Regions from separate parts of the Cohnella sp. GCM10012308 genome, predicted to be linked through region 2. Evidence: riboswitches for the same ligand, from Rfam matches in the RefSeq annotation. Region 2 holds a riboswitch; the other holds the start of a gene.
The links. Region 2 has a riboswitch for glycine ahead of gcvT (glycine cleavage system aminomethyltransferase GcvT). Riboswitches for the same ligand answer to the same signal wherever they lie in the genome.
Positions count from the first base shown of each region.

Region 1: another riboswitch for glycine. It lies ahead of gcvH (glycine cleavage system protein GcvH); the one in region 2 lies ahead of gcvT (glycine cleavage system aminomethyltransferase GcvT).

Region 1 covers NZ_JBHRYU010000005.1:206,080-216,955, reverse strand. Annotated here, with positions in the region: gene ACFOTD_RS09125 (carbohydrate ABC transporter permease) at 1-383, shown strand, start outside; gene ACFOTD_RS09120 (carbohydrate ABC transporter permease) at 397-1,221, shown strand; gene ACFOTD_RS09115 (hypothetical protein) at 1,305-2,009, opposite strand; gene ACFOTD_RS09110 (GDSL-type esterase/lipase family protein) at 2,159-2,863, opposite strand; gene ACFOTD_RS09105 (glycoside hydrolase family 88 protein) at 2,877-4,001, opposite strand; gene ACFOTD_RS09100 (GMC family oxidoreductase) at 4,244-5,959, opposite strand; gene ACFOTD_RS09095 (gluconate 2-dehydrogenase subunit 3 family protein) at 5,982-6,758, opposite strand; gene ACFOTD_RS09090 (hypothetical protein) at 6,885-7,631, shown strand; gene gcvH (glycine cleavage system protein GcvH) at 8,148-8,540, opposite strand; glycine riboswitch at 8,634-8,714, opposite strand; glycine riboswitch at 8,718-8,827, opposite strand; gene ACFOTD_RS09080 (ester cyclase) at 8,955-10,238, opposite strand; gene ACFOTD_RS09075 (amidase) at 10,273-10,876, opposite strand, start outside.
Region 2 covers NZ_JBHRYU010000039.1:283-11,158, reverse strand. Annotated here, with positions in the region: gene ACFOTD_RS29460 (alcohol dehydrogenase catalytic domain-containing protein) at 1-315, opposite strand, end outside; gene ACFOTD_RS29455 (Gfo/Idh/MocA family oxidoreductase) at 331-1,350, opposite strand; gene ACFOTD_RS29450 (DeoR/GlpR family DNA-binding transcription regulator) at 1,542-2,342, shown strand; gene ACFOTD_RS29445 (erythromycin esterase family protein) at 2,943-4,214, opposite strand; gene ACFOTD_RS29440 (threonine aldolase family protein) at 4,270-5,379, opposite strand; glycine riboswitch at 5,493-5,598, shown strand; glycine riboswitch at 5,602-5,698, shown strand; gene gcvT (glycine cleavage system aminomethyltransferase GcvT) at 5,832-6,944, shown strand; gene gcvPA (aminomethyl-transferring glycine dehydrogenase subunit GcvPA) at 6,950-8,308, shown strand; gene gcvPB (aminomethyl-transferring glycine dehydrogenase subunit GcvPB) at 8,305-9,795, shown strand; gene ACFOTD_RS29420 (deoxyribonuclease IV) at 9,948-10,838, shown strand.

The DNA.
Region 1 (10,876 bases), on a different contig from region 2:
CCGGCTTCGGCTGGGGACTGCTGTTCTACTATGCCGGCGTCAAGGGCATTCCCGAGGATCTGTACGAAGCCGCAAGCCTCGACGGCGCGTCGGGCCTGAAGCTTCACCTTCGCATCACCGTGCCGCTGCTGAAGCCGGTCATCGCCGTTCAGGTGACGCTGGCCATGATTACGGCGCTCAAGCAGATGGAGCTCGTCTTCCTGACGACCAACGGCGGACCGGGCGACTCGACGCAGTTCATCGCAGTCTACCTGTACAACAAAGCGTTCTCCGCCAGCCAGTACGGCTACGCCAACGCCATCTCCATCCTGTTCATCGTCGTCTGTCTGGTCGCGACGTACCTGAGCAACAAATTTATCCGCAGCGACGCGGCGGAAGCCTAAGGAGGCGACGAACATGAGATCGCGATACAAGACAGGCATTTGGATCTTCTTCCTGATCGTCGCCCTCCTGCAGCTGTTCCCGCTGATCTGGCTGGTCGACTTCTCGTTTAACAGCAGCGCCGACTTCTACTCCGACCACATCCTGAAGTGGCCGACCGACCCGCAATGGCAGAATTACAAGAACGCCTGGATCGACGGCAAGTTCCTGAAGTACTTCCTGAACAGCGTGCTGGTATCCGGCGTCACGATCGTGCTCACCGTCGTCCTGTCGCTGACGCTGTCGTACGCATTCACCCGCATGCAGTGGCGGATGCGCTCCTTCTTCTTCTCCGTCATCCTGCTCGGCATCATGATCCCGATCCACGCGACGCTGCTGCCGAACTTCGCCATCTTCAAGCAGCTCGGCCTGACGGATTCTTACCTCGGTCTCATCCTGCCGTACACGGCCGTCTCCGTCCCGCTCGGCACGTTCATGCTGACCGGCTTCCTGCGGAGCATCCCGAAGGCGGTCGAAGAATCGGCCGTCATGGACGGCTGCAGCATCTACCGCATCGTCTTCCAGATCATCGCGCCGCTCATGGCGCCGGCGCTCGTGACGGTCGTCGTCACGACGTTCCTGAACTGCTGGAACGAATTCATCATGGCGTCGACGTTCCTCAGCAAGGACGCGCTCAAGACGCTGCCCTTCTCGGTCATGAACTTCGCGGGCCAGTACTCGTCCGACTACGGCTCCCAGTTCGCCGTCATGGTGCTGACCAGCGTGCCGGCGATCGTCATCTACGCGCTGTTCAACGAACAGATCACGAAGGGCGTTACGGCTGGCGCGGTGAAAGGCTAAGGCAATTAAAAAGCGGTGCGCAAAGAGGCTCTACGTGGAGCCTCTTTGTTTCGATTGGCGGCGCGGTCCCGCGTTTTTATTTCCTACGCTTCCCGTCGGATCCGCCTTACGATCCGTTCGTAGTCGTACAGATTATGCGTCTTGAATGCGAGCTTGCGAGTGCCCTTTTCAAAAGAAAATGTGTAGTAGTCCTTGCCCTCGAGATAATCGGCGGAAAAAGAATGCAAAGGAATCGTCTCGATGGTCTGCGCATCCGTATCCGCTTGGAACATCGACTGGCTCACGATCTGCAGCAGCTCGGGACCGAACCGGAACGTGCCCTTGATCTTTCGTTCGTCCAGCAGGATCGTCAGTCCTTTGAATTGCTCGACGCCTCTCGCCGGGTTTGCGTGCTGAACGACAGTCTCGACTGGAACTTCGGGCCGCGTATAATTGGCTGGCGCAGAATAGCTGCCGGTTACTTCCGCAGTCCGAGCAGGTGCAGTTGGCGCCGGATGGGCTGCCGGATGGGCTGCCAGCATCCTTTGGGCGCTCGACTGCTCCGCTTGAAACGGCGCGGACGGCGCGGCCCCCGCGGAACGGTCGAGCAGCTTCTGCAGCAGATGGACGACTTCCGACAAGCCGATGAACAAAAATCCGGCCGCCAGCGCGGACAGCCACCAGTACAAGGCAATCGCAAGCGAGAATTCGCCGTTCGCGTCTTTGCCCAGGCCGATTCCGGCGATGAAGCCGATCGCGATAATGATAATGCCGATCCCCATTAGAAAAACCGATACCGTGTTTCTCATCCAACTGCCTCCAAGTAGAAATATCTATTTTCCACCATATAACATTTTAGTTAACGCGGCAAAATAAAACGAAGGCCCGTCCTCCAGTCATTTGCATGACTTTGGGACAGCCCTTCGTTCGACTCAACAATAGCGTAATGTCCGCTCTCTTAGATATGAATTCCCTTCTGCTCCAGTGTCTCGCGCAAAGCATCGGCCATAATATCGTAGCCCAGCACATGCGGGTGAAGACCGTCGTCCGCAAGTCCTTCGCGCAGCCGAAGACCGTCCTCATCGGCCATCCGCGAATGATAATCGACAAAGATCGCGCCTCGTTCGGCGGCTGCTATCCGCAACTTCTCGTTCGCGCTGCGTATGCCTGCATTTCGCTGGTCATTGTGTCCGGATTGCGGCATATCCGTCGGAAGGATGGAACAAATAATCGGTATAATATCGTTTTCTTTCGCTTTCTTGACCATTTCCTCGATATCGCCCACGAGACCCGGAACGATTTGCTCCGCCGTTTTCCGGTCGCCTGCCGTCCAGCCGTCCATTGCCCAGAAGTTGTTTACGCCGATTTTAATGACGACATGCTTCGGCTTTAACTGGACCACGTCCGCGTCGAATCTTCGCAGCACATGGCTGCTGATGTCTCCGCCGATGCCCCGATTCACGATAAAACGGCCACTGCGGCCAAAATAGGCATTTAGCTCCCACATATGCGTGATCGAGTCTCCGATAAATACAAAGTCGACCGGCACTTCGTGCGCGATTAAAATCTCGTTGCCGATATCGAATTCTCCTCTGCGGCTATCCGCGGCGGCAGCTGTTGCAAAATAGCCCGGTTTCACTAGCTTCACGCGATTCGTTGTCATTTTTTATTTCCTTTCACCAGGGCTCTAGCCCGTTGTTTTTAAGCTTATATAGCGCTTCGGCAAAATAATAATCTCCATAAATGAGCGGCGCATCCACGGCGATATCCGCAGCAAAATATCCGGTCGCGTGAAGCAGCAGTCCTTCTTCATCCTCGTCCCAAGCGCCGTAGTTTTCATGCAACGAACGAAGGATGCGTTCGGCTGCTTGCTTATACGCGCCCCCTTCCTCTCCCGACACCAAGGAAGCCAGGTCCAGAAGCCCTGAAGCGGCGATCGCTGCCGCAGAGGAATCTCTTGGCATGCCCTCTGCATCCGCAGGCAACCGAAAATCCCAATAAGGCACCGAGTCCGCCGGCAAATGATCGAGAAAAAAGCGCGCCACCCGTTTGGCGGCCAAAAGATATCTCTCCTTGCCCGTGTATGTATAGCTAAGCGCAAACCCGTACAACGCCCATGCCGCGCCCCTTGCCCACGCCGAATCCGCGGCATAGCCCTGGCCGGCCAGCGCTTCCTTCCGCTCGCCCGTTTCCGGATCGAAGCTGACGATATGATGGACGGAGCCGTCTTCCTGAAAAAACGACCGAAGCACGGTATCCGCATGAATCTCGGCGATGTGCCGGTAGCGCGGATCGGCGATTTCCTTGGAGGCCCAGTACAGGAGCGGCAGATTCATCATACAGTCGATGATCGCCCAACCGGTGTGATCCTCGTCGCCCCAATTCGGCCAGGCGCGGATAAACCCGCCCGCCGGATTAAATCTTCCGGCAAGCAGACTGGCGGCCATCAGCCCGTGGCGCCTGGCTTCCTCGTCTTGCAGGAGCTTATATTGATTGATACTGCTCAAGCCAAACATAAACCCGACATCGTGATGCAAAGCGTCGAACGCCCACAGCGTCCGGCTAATCTGCTGCTCGCATTGTACGGCGAGATCCTTCAGACGTTCATTGCGGGTGTCCCGGTAGACCAACCATAGCAGCCCCGGCCAAAATCCCGCGACCCAATCATGCGCAGGACTTCTGTTGTAGCGGCCATTGACAGAGCCGTTCGGGAATGATGCTCCAATGTCGATGCTCGTTTTGTCGATCTTGTCGACAACCTGCCGCCACGATTCTTCGGCCCAATCCGCCTGATTATTCATCTTGTTCCTTCCTTCTGCCAATGGGGTTTATCTCTCATTATGACATCCCCAAAAAAAGAAAAGAATGATTGCATTTCAAGGTTATGAACTTTATTTAACCATATTTTATTCAAGTTGGATGATGCTTTCAATAGCGTTATTTGCATGGCTGTAATCGGATTTTAATCGTATGGCTGCAATAGCGAAAAGCCTCTGCTTTCTCGAAGCGGAGGCTTCGAGCAGAGGCTCTTCATTTTCCCGACTTACACCAAACTGCCGCCCTTTTGCCGATACTTGAGAATCCCCTCGGACGCCCGGAAGGCGAGCGCGCCGACCGTATCGGTCGGATTGTAGCCCGAATTGTGCGGGAAGGCGCTGGCGCCGACGACGAACACGTTTTCCGCGTCCCACATCTGCAAATACGTGTTGACCGCGGACGTATCCGGCGAGGCGCCCATGACGACGCCGCCCGTATTGTGCGTGGACTGGTACGTCGTGATTTCGTACGGGCCGAGCTCCTTGAGCTGATCGATATGGCTTGCGCCCATCTCCTTCACGATCTCCGCGCACTTGCCCGACAGGTACAGCGCGAGCTGGCGGTCCTGCTCCTCGAAGTCGAACGTGAGCCGCACGAGCGGATCGCCGTATGCATCCTTGTATGTAGGATCGAGGTCGAGGAAGTGGTGGCGAAAAGGCATGCACGACCCTTGCCCGCCGACGGACAGAAAGCGATTGGCGTATTTGACCGAGTTGGCCTTGAACTCCGCCCCCCAGGATGCGGTCCCTCCGGGCACGGGATTGTTGGCGATCGGGCGCATGCCCGTCTGGCTAAGGCTGATCGAGCCGCCGTGGATGAACTTCAGGTCGGTGTGGTCGAAGTTATCCCCGTTGTAGTCGTCGAGCGTTACGCCGAGCGAGCCCGCGCCAGCGTACGTATTGAACTGCTTTTCGTCGAAAAAACCGGCTGCGTTGCCCTTCAGCACCTGGTACGCGTAGTTGCGGCCGACGACCCCCGTCCCGCTTGCGGCGTCGTACGGCTTGCCAAGCCCCGACATCAGCAGCAGCTTGACGTTGTTGAAGACGTAGCTGGTCACGACCACGATATCGGCCGGCTGCACGAGCTCCTCGCCCGTCGTGACGTCCGTATACATGACGCCAGTCGCCTTCCCGCCCTGGTGAATGATGCGGCGCACCTGCGAATGCGTGCGAATCTCGAACTTGCCCGTCTTTAGCGCAACGGGAAGCACGGTGACGACCGGGTCCGCCTTCGCGCCGTATTCGCAGCCGAAGCGCTCGCAGAATGCGCAGTACTGGCAGGCGGCGCGGGAGATGCCATCCGGATTGGTGTAGGGCTCCGACAGATTGGCCGACGGCATCATGTACGGGTGGAGCTTGAGCTTGGACGCCGCGTCGCTGAACATGCTGAGCGCGGGCGACTTCTTCATCGGCGGCGTCGGGTAGTCGGCCGAACGCTTGCCTCCGAGCGGATTCGGTTCCCCCGAGATGCCGGCGAGCTTCTCGAACTTGTCGTAATACGGCTCCATCTCGTCGTAGGTGAGGCCCCAGTCCTGAATCGTCATGCCGTCCGGAATCTTGTTCTTGCCGTACCGTTCGATCGTCTTGGAACGAATCTGGAAGTCGTACGGAAGGAAGCGGTAAGTTTGCCCGTTCCAGTGGACGCCGGCTCCGCCCAGTCCCTCGCCGAGCAAGAACGAGCCGTACGAACGCATCGGCAGCGCGCGGACTTTCTCCGTGCTCCGGAAAGTCACCGTATCCTTCGATAAATCCTGCATCAGCTCGTACCGCAGTCCATAGCGGAGCTCGTCGTGGACCATAAAATAGTCCTCCGTCTTGCGTTCCTTGCCTCGCTCCAGGCCGACGACGTTCAGTCCGCTCTTCGTCAGCTCGGCGGCGATGATGCCGCCCGCCCAGCCGACGCCTACGATGACGACGTCCGTTTTCGGCAGCGTTTTGGCCATAGTTGGTCTTGTCCTCTCCGCCTTAGTGGGCGCTTAGATGGTCTTGCAGGCTGCTCGGCGCGATGACCGCGAAGTCCTTGTCGATGACGTCCGTGTAACTCATCTGGTTGCCAGGGTAGCTTCGCATTTTCCAGCCGTTCATGTCCGCGTTGCCGCCGTACAGCGGATCGCTGTACGCGCCTTCGATCGTGCTGCTCCGCAGCATTTTGAAAAAACCGCTCGCGGAGATCGTCGTCAGCTTCACCTCGTCGGACTCGAACGCCTTCAGCACCTCGTCCTGCTGCTCGGCCGCGAGCTCCGAGAAGCCCTTCGTAAATTTCGTCTGGCTGTAATTTTCCAATTCCCGCAGTCCGATCTCGAACATTTCCCGCCGCTTCAGCCGGCCTTGATAGCCCTGCACCTTCTCTCCCGCATAAAAGGGAGGCGACATGTATTCCCTGGAATTGAACCCCCACTCGCCCGCCAGCTGATGGTCGATAAAAAACGGGACCCCGAGCGCCAGCGCGCCGGGACCGGCGTCGTCCGCGGGAAAGATCCGCTCCGTAGCAGCGGACACGATGCCGAGCTGCTCCTGCGTAAAGAACATGGGCGCGCGGTTGTAGCTTTTGACCTCCGTCGCCGTACCCTCGCCCGTTTGGGGAGCGGTCTCCGTTTTCTTAGACGGCCGGATCAGGCTGCCGAGCGCCCCGCCCACGATAACGCCACCGACCGCATAGCCGGCCTGGACGAGAAATTTCCGCCGGGAAGGCTGCTCGACGTTGTCGTGGCCTGAGCCGCCATTGTGATTCTGGTCAGCCATCCTTTCACCTCCAATTTTCGTTCCGGATTTTCCCGATTAGTTTTTTCCAAAATTAAGTCCTTATGCATTCCGGGCGGCTGGCTATGCTAACTTCAAAACCAATCCAATATAAGGTGGAGATTCGCCATGGCAAACGCATTCGCAACAAAGCGCCGGATGCTCGCGCTCGCTTGCGCGGCAGGCGTACTGACGTTGGCCGCCTGCCAGAGCCACAGCATGCGCGAGCAGTCGGTCAAGCAGGCGGCAGACGCGCAGCGCATCGTCGACGACCGGCTGAAGCTGCACTCCGTGCAGCGTCCGCAGATTGCCGGACAGCACGATCCGGCAGTCATCCCGAGCGTCGACCGGGAGAAGACGAGAACGACCAACCAATACGGCGCATCCGGACAAGGCATGGGCAGCGGCGTGCTGAGCCGGATCGGCAGCTCGGGACTGCGCGGCCGTGGCGCTTCGCCGGACGTGGAGGCCGAGCTCGCCGGGGCCGGGCTGGCAGGCATTCGCGTGCTCGTCGCGAACGACACCGTATTCCTCGCGGCCAAGGACCGGGGGCCGTCCGCTTCCGCCGCGGATCCCCTGCAGCGCAAGCTGCTGAGCAACACAGGCGGCCTGTCCGGCAAAGGTCCGGAGCCCGGCCCGCACGGCGGCATCGGGATTCGCTCCGTCGACACGGACCAGACGGATACGCTGGCCGCGGCCGAGCAGTGGCTGAAGGACCGCGGCTACGGCGAGCGCATCGTCACCGTCGCCGGCCCCGAGGCCGTCGCGCTGATCGACCGCCTGCGGGCGCAGGGCGCGGACGGGACGTCCGGCAGCCACGATCAGGAGATCGCGCAGTTGATGAGGCTGGCTGGCGCGGCGAAGGATGGGAAGTAGTTCGGAAATACTTCAAAGCAGACATTGGAAAAAGCCAGCAGACATAGGAAAAAGCCGCCAGGGAAGATCGCCTGGCGGTTCTTTGGCAGTAGCCTATAAAATTAGCGGCCTGCCCCCGACCGCCTGAACGCATTGCAGACCGCGCTAAATTCCAGAGTGACGCCGGCAGCGGTGCGCGATCGGACGATGCCTCCTCCTGTGCGCGATTCGCCTGCCGGAGGGGAACAGATGAATGCCTGCATATTTACATCCTTTTCCTGCATAACAGACTTTTGAACAAAAAAAGATGCGAATCTGCAGGCTTTGATCTCTTTCTCTTGCGATTTTCGGGTTTCGCAGCTAAATAGATGCTGATTTGCAGGCATTTTCTCTTCCGATCTTCAAATCGGCTGAAAGCCTGCACGGATGCAGGCATTTAGCTACTGGGTTACAGAAGGCCATAATTCATCCCCGCATCATGAAGCCGGCCGTTCCGAGCTTACAGCTTCAGTCATTGATCGTCTGCGTACAGTCTGACTACTTACTCGCAAGAAACGCCTCGTACTGTCCGGCATCCATCAGGCCCTTTACCGCCTCCGCGGGATCGCCTTCCACCTCGACCTCGACGATCCAACCCTCTCCGTACGGATCGGCGTTAACCTTCTCCGGCGCAGTCAGCAGATCCTCGTTCACGCGTACGACTTTGCCGTCTACCGGGCTGAACAGATCCGACACTGTCTTGACCGATTCGATCGTCCCCATCGGCTGGCCGGCCGCGAGTTCGTCGCCTACGCCGGGTAGCTCTACAAAGACGATGTCTCCGAGCAGACTCTGCGCATAGTCGGTAATGCCGACCCTTATGACGGTAGCCGTCGCCTCCGCCCACTCATGCTCCTCCGTGTAGCCCAATCCCGCCTTGATCTCGCTCATCTTCGTCATCCTCTCGTTTATGGTCGCACCGCTGTCTGCCGCAACAAGCGCCGAACGGCAAAAAAGGACAGAGCAACGGCAAGCTGCCGTATGCTCTGTCCCGGGTACCTGAGAGATTAGACGGGGCGTTCGCTCCGCCCTTACCCCTTTGGTGGCTGTTCGCTCTCTCCAGAGGCGCGTCGGATGGCGGTACTTTTACCTGAAAGTTTGATCCTGCGGCGGGCCGGCCGCGGACTTGCTCCTTCGGTGCCGCGCCAGTGGGCGCAGTCTCTCCCTGCCATCTTCATCCGCAATATTCGTTTGACACGGATAGCTTAATTCACGCGCGGCGTTAGTGTCAATATAGGTGACGCATTGTTGCAAAATTTCGACTCGCCCGAATACGCCGCATGATTCATCGCCGGCCGCAACGGCTCAAGACACGCCCGGAAAGCTGCCGTCACCGCCTGCGCCGCCGGAAGCACCCGTTACCGCCGCCTCCGTACCCGTCTCCATATAGATCTGCCGCAGCACGTCGATGCCGTCGAAGAGGAACCACTCTTCCATGATCTTTCCGGCCTTCACTTTGTAATGGTTCACGCCGAAGATCTCGATCGGCTTGCCGCTCGGCTTGCCGAAGTAGCCCATGCCCTCGTGCGTGCCCTGGATGCGCCAGCGGACCGCTACGTCCCAATCCAGATCGGAGCCGCGGCGGTTGCAGGTGATCCGGTCGATATGCGTCTTGCCGTTCGGGATCGAGGCGAAGAAGCTGATGAACATGCCCTTGATCTCCTGCGCGCCTATCAGATCGCGATTGCAGACGTAGTGGATGACCGCGCTCGGATCGTAGAATTCTTTTACATAATTAAACGATCTGCGCTCCCAAACCCGGTTGATCATCTCCAGCATAAAGTCGCCGATCTCGAACTCTTCGAACTGACGTGTGTACGGCACAGGCGGCAAGCCGATCTCCGCCGTCTCGGGGAACCCGAAGTGCAGCGGGGCGGTCAGCGTCTTGGTCCCCTTGGCCAGCCCCTTGGCGATCTCGACCGGATCTAGACCCAGCTGCTGCACCATATGAAACGTATCCATTACGAGCCATTCCTCGTAAATCTTGTTGTTCAGGACCATGCAGTCGGCCGTCGTGCGGAAGACGACCTTCTTGTTCGTCGCCGGACCGTACAGACTGTCGCCGATATTCGTGCCCATCGATTTGCCGCGGTGCGAGGTAAAGAAGCCTTCCTTGTCGTCGCCGGACCAGATAACGCTCCAGCCGAGACCCTTACGGTCGGGAAAAGCGTGCAGCGTTTGCAGCGTGCCTGACACGACCTCGTTCACCCCGTGGCTGTTGAGCAGTCCTTTGTGCACCGACACGTTGTGGCTGTAGGTTTCGTAGATGAGGCCGATGTCTTTTTCCTTCCAGATCTGACGCGTGATCTTGACGATGTAATCGACGATATTGTTGTAGGCCGGGTCGAAGCCTTCCATGCGCTGCTTGCGCTGCTTGTCTTCGGGAATATGAATGTAATCGTAGTCGTCGTTCACGTCGATCATGTTCACGTCCTCGGCATCCGCGTAGAACACGTTGCTCTGCTTGATGCGGCGAGGCGGCGCTGCAGGGGCGGTCCGGGTCGCGGATGCGGCGCGTCCGGGTCCGTTCTTCTGCTGCTCGACTGGCGCGGAATCGGTCGTCTTGACTTCGCTGCTGTTCGTTTCCATTCGAAATTCCACCTTTATGTTGATATGCGCGCCGTCAATCGGAAGGTCGGCAGTGCTTCACTCGTTTTTCCCGTTCGTCGTAAAATTCAAGGAGCGCCGCCTGCTCGTAAGCATAGGCCGCGCGGAACGCGGTATCCTCCCCGTGATACGCGGCCGCGATCTGGAGGCCGACGGGCAGTCCGTCCGGCGTCAGCCCGCAAGGAATAGAGAGCGCCGGATGCCCGGTCACGTCATATAGGCAGGTGAAGCGGATCATGCATTCGTGCACGGACTCCGATACGCCGTCGGGGAACAGCACTTCCTGCTGCCCGAGCAGCGTCGGCGCTGCCGGCATCGTAGGGGTGACGATCGCGTCCACGTCGCCGAAAAGCGCGTCCAGGCCGCCCGTCATCTCGGCGCGCAGGCGCATGGCTTCCATATAATCGTGCGCTAACGCGGCCCGGCTGCGCGCGAACGTGTCCGCCGCGCCGGGGCCGTACAGCGCCATCGAAGCGGCGATGCGCTCGCGGTGCGAATAGCCGACCTCCGGCGTCGCGATGCCGGTCGCCACGGCGACCGCCCGATCGGCCAGCGGCAGCTCGACGTCGACCAGTACGGCGCCAAGCGCGACGAGCACGGACAGCGCCGCGTCGAATAGC
Region 2 (10,876 bases):
GCACAAATGCTGGTTGCCGCGGATGCATTCCGCGCAAATGCCGCAGCCCATGTTGGGCGCAATGCCGACGCGCATTCCGACCTGGTAGCCGGTCGTATGCGAGCCTACCTCGACGATCTCGCCGCTCAGCTCGTGGCCGAGCGTCCGCGGCGATTCCGCCGTAATGCCCGCAAAGCCGTTTTTGATCATCCGCATATCCGTGCCGCAGATGCCCGCGCTTCTCACCTTGACGAGAATTTCCCGTTCGGAGATGTCCGGCATTGGCACCTCGTCCAGCCGGATATCTCCGGGTCCGTACAATCTGGCCGCTAACATATTCGCTTCTCCTCCCTAGAGCTTGACCGGCGCGCCGGTCTTGATCGACGCGTTGCCGGCCTCGACGACGCGCACGGCCATCTTGCCGTCATGTCCCGTCACGCGCGGCGGCCTGCCTTCCAATATCGCGGCGATGAAGTCGGTATCCTCGGCGAGATAGGCTTCCTTGAAAAGCGATCGCCAGCTGTTCATGAACGGCCGGCGGAGCAGCCGGTCCGGACCCGCTATGATCGTCGTCTTCTCATGCGTCTGGCCAAGAAAGATGACGCCTTCGGTGCCGAGAATCTCCACCCGGCTGTCGTATCCGTAGCGGACGGCGACCGCGCCGTCGATGCTGGCCTGCGCGCCGTTCGCGAAGCGGGCGGTGAGCGAGACATTGTCGTAAAAGTCCGGGAAGTCGGCCGAGACATGCCGGTTGCGGTAGTTGCCTCCGATCGCATACACCTCGGACACCTCCGAGCCCGAGAACCAACGGATCGTGTCGATGTCGTGACTGTTGACCTCGGCGAGCGGGCCGTTGCTCTTGGCCAGATCGTACATCCAGGGCATCGGCTGGCTCGGTCCGCGCGTCAGCGACTTGACGAGCACGACTTCGCCGATCGCGCCTTCGTCGATCGCGCGCTTGGCCTCGACGAAGCTCTCGTCGAAGCGTCTCATGAACGCGACCTGCAGCGTGACGCCGGCCGCCTCGCAAGCCGCGATCATTTCGTCGCATTCGCGCTCATTGATCGCCATTGGCTTTTCGCACAACACATGCTTGCCTGCCAGCGCGGACGCCACGACGATATCGCGGTGATAGATCGTCGGCGTCACGACGACGACGGCGTCGATCTCCGCGTCCTCGAGCGCTTGCTTGTAGTCCGTATAGTACCGGTCGATTCCAAGCTCCTTCGCAGCCGATGCGGCCGTTTCCTGGTTCGGGTCGACGACGGCGACGAGTCTTGCCAACGGCACGTTTTTCCGGAAGTTGGCGGCGTGAATCATGCCCGCTCTGCCCGCTCCAATGATGCATACGCCGATCTCTCTTTGCTGCATGAGCCTTTTTCACCCGCTTTTAATAATTAGATGTTTCTTTCGTTTTATTTCACTTTTTCTTATTTCGCCAACAAACAACAATCATTTGCTGTTATATAGTATAATTCACTTGAAGCATGTGCTAGATTGATCATTTTTGCGATCGGATGATTTAATTTGCGATATTCATTCAACCTTAAAGGAAGATGGCCATGAGCGAGGGAAATTCGGACGTCATGTTCGCCGAGGAGCGGCAGGCGGCCATTGTCAGAATGGTTCAGGAGCGCGGGAAGGTGCTCGTGCCCGACCTTGTCGCCTTCTTTAAAATGTCGCCGGCTACGATCCGGGGAGATCTGCGGGATCTCGAAGCGAGAGGCTTGATCAAGCGCACGCATGGCGGCGCGATTCCAAGCGATGCCGCGCCGGTCGGCTTCGAGCTGGACAACAAGGGCAAGACGGTCAAAGACTTGAGCCTCAAGGAAGCGATCGCCAGAAAGGCCGCCGAGCTGGTGGAGGACGGCGATATTATCATTTTGGATGCAGGTCTGACGACCAGAGAGATGTGCAATCATTTGCAGGATAAAAAGAATTTGACAGTCATCGTCAACGATATCGAGATCGCCTCGATGCTGGAACGTCTCGACAACGTGTCCGTCGTCGTCATCGGCGGCATGCTGCGCCGCCATTTCCACTGCACGGTCGGTCCGTTTGCGGTCAAGCTGCTCTCCGAGCTGAACGTGGACAAGGTGTTCCTCGGCACCAATGCCTTCAGCGTCCGCAAAGGCTGCACGACGCCGGACATGAACCAAGCCGAGGTCAAACGAACGATGATCCGAATCGCGACGCAGGTCGTGCTGCTGTGCGACAGCGCCAAGATCGGCAAAAATTCGTTTGTCCAATTCGCGGAGCCCGGCGAGATCGATCTGGTGATCACCGACAGCCGGATAACCGGGCAGCACCTGCGGGAGATGACCGAAGCGGGCATGGAAGTGATGGTCGAACCCGTTCATTGACGTTAGTGACAGAGTCACTTTCTTGCACGTAAACAAACCGCCAGGTGAGTTAGTCCCTGACGGTTCTTTTTGATTTTGGCGGACATCCGGAAAATCAATTCGCGCGGAACGCCTATCGCCGACCGGCTATTCCGCTTGCCGGCTCATCCGGCGATCCATCCCGATGGAAGGCCGCTCATCAGCCGCAACGTTCATAACATAATGCCTGCAAATATACATCCTTTTTCGTCCATGTAGAACCTTTTGAGTATAAAAGATGCGAATATGCATCTTTTTATCTCCATCAGCGCGATTTCCGGCTTGTGCGTTGCATTTACCTGCATATCCGCAGGTATTTTATCTGGCACCGATGGTCGGCAAAAAATACCTGCATAAATGCAGTTTTGGGGCGCAACACATCCGATAAATCTTCGCCACGCCACGCCATGCCGAAAGCGCGCTTACCCGTCCACAAATGTCCGCCGCCCAGGTCCTGCAGCAATAGTCCCGATATTTGAACCGCGCTTTCTCGCTAATAGCTCCCGCAGCCAGCCGGTTCGGCACATGCAGTTCCTTCTCGTTTCGCCTATCCCCCTCCGCCAGGCAGCTCGCCTTGCGGAATTAGGAAAAGGCCGGTTCGACGGCAAGCGGCGCCAGCGCGGAAGTCCGGTCCATGAATATGAACGCGTCGTATCGTTCCGCCAGCATCGTAGGCACGTAATTGCCGCGCTCGTGTTCCGGATGATAAACGACGCCGATCGCACGGTGATCAAGCGGCCGCTCGAGCAGGATCCGCTCGGCATCGTCGAGCATGAGCAGCTTGTCGGCAGGCTCGATGCGGTGAAGCAGCTCCTCGAGGCTTCCGGGCTGCGCGGGCGGAACCTTCATCGCCTCGAATGGCCGCCCCCATCCGCGCCCCGCGATCACGGTGCCTTCATAAGTACCGAAGCCGACAGCATAGACCTCTGCGCCATAAGACTCGCGCAGCAGTTGCCCGACGTTCACCATGCCTTCCTCGGCTATGTCGGTCGCGCGCGCGTCGCCGATATGCGTATTGTGCGCCCAGACGATGGACCGCGCCGCCGGCCCGTAAAAAGCCATCAGCCGCTCGAGAGCCGCGACCATGTGCCGGTCGCGCACGTTCCAGGATTCCGCGTCATGGCGAATCATCGTCCGGTAATAGTCCTCCGCGCCTTTCATGGCCAAAGCATTAAGCTCCGCTGCAAGCGCATCCTCGCGGTCTCCCGCGCGCGCCTCGCGCCATCCGTCCTGCAGTTTGCGCAGCAGCGCGACGACTTCCGCCTCACAGCCCTCGCCATAAAAGTTAGCCGCGATGCCATACTGCTGCTCCTCCCGACCGTGGGGCTCGAAGCATTCAAAGGCGCGCTTGGCCGCCTCCAGGTCCGCGTCGTCCTTTTCCCCGAGGTACTTGAGAATCTCGTCCATCGACTCCCATAAGCTGTATAGATCAATGCCGTAAAAACCCACCTTGTCCTCTTCGGCCTTGCCGTCGTTGTAGACGCGAAGCCAGTCGGCAAACGCCGCGATCTCGCGATTCGCCCACATCCAGGTCGGCCAACGCGCGAAATCCCGCAGCGCTTCGGCAGCGATCGTGCCGGCTGCGTCGTCGCCTTTTACGTAACGGTTCAGCACATAACAGGAAGGCCAATCGCCCTCGACTGCAATGAACTTAAAGCCTTTTTCCACGATCAGGCGCTTGGACAGCTCCGCCCGCTCGGCATAGAACTCGGACGTACCGTGCGAAGCTTCGCCGATCAATACGAATTTGGCTTCGCCGGCCCGGTCCACGAGCGCTTCCGCATATGCGGCTCCGGGAAACGGCGTCGCATGGCGCTCCAAAGCTTGAAGCGCTTCGGATTCATTGTCGCGCATATCGGTCTCCTCCGCTCTTGAGACGAACGCATTCCTGAGGTTAGGATGCGCGTTGTCATTGAGCCCGATACCCACCCTCCTGAAGCTTTTCCCGCAGCAGCGCGAACGCTTCGCGCAATCGCTCCGCCGGGATGTCGGCGTAGCGGTCGCCGATGCTGACCTCATAAGCGCTGCCGCCGTCATCCAGCCCCTTGACCCAAGTGGACAAACCGACGCCGGTCGTCTCGCAAACGCTGCTCAGAACCGATTCCAGCGCTTCCTTCGGCAGATCCGCATGGACGTGGAACATATTGGACACCGGCACCGACGGTACGGTACGTATCGCATCCCCGCAATCGTTGTACAATTCGGCCAGCGCCATCGCTTCCTTGTAATACTGTTCCATTTTGCCGATTCGCAGGTCAAAGTAATAATCCGAGCTGATAATGTATGGATACAAGCTGATCAGATCGCCGCCGTGCCGCCGCTTCCATATCTTCGATCGTTCGGCGAGCGCCGCATTTCCTGCCAAGATCGCACCGGCAATGCCTCCAAGCCCTTTGTAAAAAGATACGTAGACGCTGTCGAACAACGTGCAGAGCTCGGCAGCAGACTTCCCGTAGTAAGGCAATATTTCGAACAGGCGCGCGCCGTCCAGATGCATTCGGATGCCGCGGCTGCGGCAGTAGGCGGAAATTTCCTCAAGCTCCGCATAAGGAGGCAGCTGGCCGCCGATCTCCCGCTGAGGCAGTTCGAGCAACAGGCATGCGACGTCGTCTGCGAGCTGTCGGACGTCCGCCGGACGAATAAGCCGATCGTGATCGGCCAACAGCACGGTCTCGATCCGATGCAGCTCCTTCAAGCCGTCCTCTTCGTGAAGCTCCAGATGACTGAGCGGATGATAGGCGACCTTCCGCTTCCCCGTTTCGTCGCAGTGAATCCGCAGCGCAATCTGCTGCGCCATCGTTCCGCTAGGGAAAAACACCGACTCGGGCTTGCCCAGATAAGCGGCCATTTTCGTCTGAAAGCGCTCGATCGTTTCTCCTTTTCCGTACATATCGCTGCTCGCGTTCCCGTCCGTTCCTTCGAATGCCTCCAGCAACACCTGGACGTTCCGTTTGCCGTGGCCGACGACCGGATACTTGCTGTTTTTAAATGCATCCGCCAAAGTCATGCTGCCGTTCATGTCGAGACCCTCCCTGAATTTTTCGATTTCCTCAGTATAACATGCATTTTACCGTTGACACTTCCTCCCAGACTCATGTATGAATAGACTGTAACGACAAAAGCATAATGCGGATGAAGGCAACGGGAGAGATCGCCCATCGTGAACTCGGAGGCGGCGCCGAAGGAGTAACCCTCTCAGCGAGGAGAATCTCTCAGGCAAAAGGACCTTTGCCGGACGCGACTCTGGAGAGCATTCCGCAGCATGACGCGGGATCACCCACGGGGAAACTTGGTTCCGAGAACGGACCTAAGGTAACTCTCAGGTACAAAGGACAGAGCGAAAAGAGGACGCAGGCAGCTTCGGCTGGGGGCGCGCTTTCTTTTTGCGGCTGTCCTTTTTTGCGTCCGGCGTTACCGACTGAGGCTTTAAAATACCGACCATGGCTTCAATCAAGGAGGCGAGAAACAACCATGTCCGAATTGAAAAGAACCCCGCTCTACCCGATCTATGCCGGGCTTCCCGGCGTCCGTTGCATCGATTTTGGCGGCTGGGACCTTCCCGTGCAGTTCTCGGGCATTCAAAAGGAGCATGACGCGGTACGCCTGCACGCCGGTCTGTTCGATGTCTCCCATATGGGAGAGTTCATCGTGACGGGCGACGGCGCGGAGCGTTTCCTGCAGCGAGTGACGACCAACGATGTCTCGAAGCTGACGGACGGTCAGGCGCAGTACACGCTGATGTGCGACCCGGACGGCGGCGTCGTGGACGACCTGCTCGTCTACCGGATCTCGGCGGACCGCTACATGGCCGTCGTCAACGCCTCCAACATCGACAAGGATTTTTCGTGGATGCAAGCTCATCTGCCGGGGGACGCGTCGCTCGAAGACGCTTCGGACCGCTATGCCCTCCTCGCCCTTCAGGGCCCTCGCGCAGCCGATATTCTCCAGATTGCCGGTGCGACGCCGGACGTTTTGGCGCTCTCTTCCTTCCACTTTAAAAAGGATACGCCGCTCGCCGGCGCAAGCGCCCTGATCTCCCGTACGGGGTATACCGGCGAGGACGGATTCGAGATCTACGTCCCTGCCGCGCACGCAGGCGACGTCTGGCATGCGCTGATGGCGGCGGGTGAACCGCTCGGACTGTTGCCTGCCGGTCTCGGCGCCCGCGACACGCTCCGCTTCGAAGCGCGCCTGCCGCTGTACGGGCAAGAGCTGTCCGACACGATCACCCCGCTGGAGGCGGGCGTCGGCTTCTTCGTCAAGCTGGACAAGGAAGACTTTATCGGCAAGGACGCGCTGGTTAGACAGAAGGAAAAAGGCTTGCCTCGCAAGTTGGTCGGCATCGAGCTGATCGACAGAGGCATCCCCCGCTCTCACTACCCCGTATTCGCGGGAGACGAACGGATCGGGGAAGTAACGACGGGGACGCAGTCTCCGACGCTGAAGCGCAGCCTGGGCCTTGCCTTGGTCGACGCTGCTTACGCCGCGATCGGCACCGAGGTCGAAGTCGAGATTCGCTGCAAACGGCTGAAAGCCGAAGTGATTAAAACCCCTTTTTACAAGAGAATGCCTAAGGAGCGATGAACCGCATGCCTAATCTCCATCGATACATCCCGATGACCGAGCAGGACCAGGCCGATATGCTGGAGACGATAGGCGTCCCCTCCATAGAGGGGCTCTTCCGCGACATTCCGGAGGCCGTCCGTTACCGCGGCACGCTGCCGATGTCCGGCGCGCTCGACGAGTTCTCGCTGCTGGAGCATATGAAGGAACTGGCCGGGCGCAATGCCGATACCGACCGTTACAAGAGCTTTCTCGGCGCCGGCATTTACGACCATCATCTCCCCGTCGTTATTAATCACATGATCTCCCGATCCGAATTTTATACCGCTTATACCCCCTATCAGCCGGAAATCAGCCAAGGCGAGCTGCAAGCCATCTTCGAATTTCAATCTTACATTTGCGAGCTGACCGGCATGAAGGTCGCCAATGCGAGCATGTACGACGGCGTTACCGCCCTCTCCGAAGCGGGCGCGCTCGCCGCCGGCGCCACCAAGCGCAAGCAATTGATCGTCTCCCGCGCCGTGCATCCCGAAGCGCGCGAAGCGCTCCGTACGATGGCCCGTGGGCTCAATCTGGACATTGCCGAAGTCGGCTGCGCGGACGGCGTCACCGATCTGGACGCGCTGCGCCTAGCCGTCACGGCCGACACGGCCGCCGTGCTCGTCCAGTCGCCGAACTTCTTTGGCGCGATCGAGGATCTGGCCGCGATCGAGCCGATCGCCCACGGCGTCAAGGGACTGTTCGTCGTGAGCGCCAATCCGCTGGCGCTCGGCCTGCTCGAGACGCCGGGCAAGCTCGGCGCCGATATCTGCGTCGGCGACGCGCAGCCGCTCGGCATCTCGCAATCGCTCGGCGGTCCGACCTGCGGCTTCTTCGCCGTCGCCGAGCCGCTCATGCGCCGGATGCCGGGCCGCATCGTCGGCCAGACGACCGACATCGACGGCAAGCGCGGCTTCGTGCTGACGCTGCAAGCCCGCGAGCAGCATATCCGCCGCGAGAAGGCGACGTCCAACATCTGCTCCAACCAGGCGCTGCTCGCCCTGTGCGCTTCCATTTATCTGTCGACGATGGGCAAGCAAGGACTGCTGGACGCTGCGCATCTGAACCTGCAGAAGGCGCATTATGCGGCCGGCGAGCTGACGAAGCGCGGTTTTACGCTGCCGTTCGGCAGCCCGTTCTTCAATGAATTTGTCGTGAAGCTGCCGGCTGGCGTTTCGGTTAAAGAGACGAATCTGAGACTGCTGGAAGCAGGCTTTCTCGGCGGTTACGACCTGGGCGTTGCGTATCCGGAGCTGGCAGGCCACATGCTGGTCGCCGTTACCGAAAAACGCACGCGTCAAGAAATCGAGGGCTTCGTGAGCAAACTGGAGGAGGTGGCCATATGACCGCATCGATGAATGCAGGACCAGATAAAGTGCCAACGGAAAAAGCATTGATCTTTGAGCTGAGCAAAGCCGGACGCGTCGCTTATTCGCTGCCGCCTTGCGACGTGCCCGAGGTTCCGGCTGCCGAGCTGATACCGGCCTCCATGCTGCGCGAGACGCCGGCCGCGCTGCCCGAAGTGTACGAAGTCGACGTGATCCGCCACTATACGGAGCTGTCCCGCCGTAACTTCGGCGTCGACAACGGCTTTTACCCGCTCGGCTCCTGCACGATGAAGTATAATCCTAAAATCAACGAAGATACGGCTCGCCTCGCAGGCTTTGCGAAGATCCACCCCTACCAGCCGGAGGAAAGCATCCAGGGCGCGCTGGAGCTGCTATACACGCTGCAAAACGACCTCGCCGTCCTCACCGGCATGGACCAAGTGACGCTCCAGCCGGCCGCCGGCGCACACGGGGAATGGACCGGCCTGATGATGATCCGCGCCTATCACGAGAGCCGCGGCGAGCGTCGCACCAAGGTTATCGTGCCCGATTCCTCGCACGGCACGAACCCGGCGAGCGCGACGGTCGCCGGGTTCGAGACGGTCACGATCAAGTCCGACGAGCGCGGCATGGTCGACCTGGCGGCGCTGCGCGCGGCGGTCGGCAGCGACACCGCGGCGCTTATGCTGACCAACCCAAGCACGCTCGGCTTGTTCGAAGAGCAGATCGTCGAGATCGCCGCGATCATACATGAGGCGGGCGGCCTGCTCTATTACGACGGCGCGAACTCCAACGCGATTATGGGCATCACCCGCCCGGGCGACATGGGCTTTGATGTCGTGCACCTGAACCTGCATAAGACGATGAGCACGCCGCACGGAGGCGGCGGACCTGGCGCAGGCCCCGTAGGGGTGAAGAGCAGGCTCATCCCCTTCCTGCCGAAGCCGATCGTCGCCCGCCGCAAAGACGGCACGTACTACTTTGACTACGATCTCCCCGAATCGATTGGTCGCGTCAAAGCGTATTACGGCAACTTCGGCATCCTCGTTCGCGCATACACGTATATCCGGACCTATGGACCGGAAGGCTTGCGCCGCGTCTCCGAGTGCGCCGTTCTCAACGCCAACTACATGATGGCACGACTAGCGCCGCACTACGAGATTCCGTATCCGGGCGTGTGCAAGCACGAGTTCGTCATGTCGGGCCGTGGCTTGAAGCCATTCGGCGTACGCACGCTCGACGTCGCCAAACGCCTGCTCGACTTCGGCTACCATCCGCCGACGATCTACTTCCCGCTTAATGTCGAGGAATGCATCATGATCGAGCCGACCGAGACCGAGAGCAAGGAGACGCTCGACGGCTTTATCGATACGATGATCCGAATCGCCGAGGAAGCCCGCACAAACCCGGAGCTCGTTCTGAACGCGCCCTACAACACCGTCGTTCGCCGTCTTGACGAGACGACCGCCGCCCGCAAGCCGGTGCTCAATTGCGCTTGCAGCTAAATCTATGCTTGACCGACGCGCAGCCCTCCTTTTCAAGGAGGGCTGCGTTTTTGAATGATTTGACATTGGACCGGGAGGTCCCGGCGTTTTATGATAAAGGTTAACATAACTTATTTTTAGTATTCGTACTTCCAAGGAGGCGTATCGCAGGCATGTCCTTATTACTTGGCTCGCACGTATCGATGTCCGGCAGCCGCATGCTGCTGCAAGCCAGCGAGGAAGCGGCCTCGTACGGCGCGAATACGTTCTTGATCTATACTGGCGCTCCCCATAACTCCCGGCGCAAGCCGATCGAAGCGCTGAATATCGAGCTCGGCAAGGCCCATATGCGGGAGCACGGCATCTCGAACATCGTCGTTCACGCACCGTTTATCATCAATCTGGCCAACACGATCTCGCCGCGAACGTTCGAATTCGGCATCGAGCTGCTGCACGAAGAATTAGTGCGTACCGAAGCGCTCGGCAGCCGCCAGCTTGTCCTGCACCCCGGCTCGCACGTCGGCGCCGGCGCGGAAGCGGGCATCGCCCGTATCGTCGAAGGTCTTAATGAAGTGTTGTCCGAAGAACGCGACGTCCACGTGTCGCTCGAGACGATGGCCGGCAAAGGTACCGAGTGCGGCAGAAGCTTCGAGGAGCTGGCCCGGATCATCGATGGCGTCGCGCACAACGAGCGCTTGTCCGTCTGCCTCGACACTTGCCATATCCATGACGCCGGCTATGATGTCGCTGCCGACTTTGACGGCGTCTTGGATGCATTCGACCGCATCGTCGGGCTGGATCGGCTTCAAGTGCTGCATATCAACGATTCCAAGCATGAGCGCGGCTCGCGCAAGGACAGGCATGAGAATATCGGACATGGATTCATAGGGATCGATGCCCTCCGCTATGTCGTCCATCATCCCCAGCTCCAGGGCCTCCCCATGCTGCTCGAGACGCCGTCGATCGGGGCAAAAAAGTACGTCAACCCGCCTTACAAGCACGAGATCGCGCTGCTGCGCGGCGAAGTGGACGAACCCGTCGTTAAAACGGCTGATGCGTCCTAAACATGGAAGATCCCCCATCCGATAGCCGCTCAAAAGGG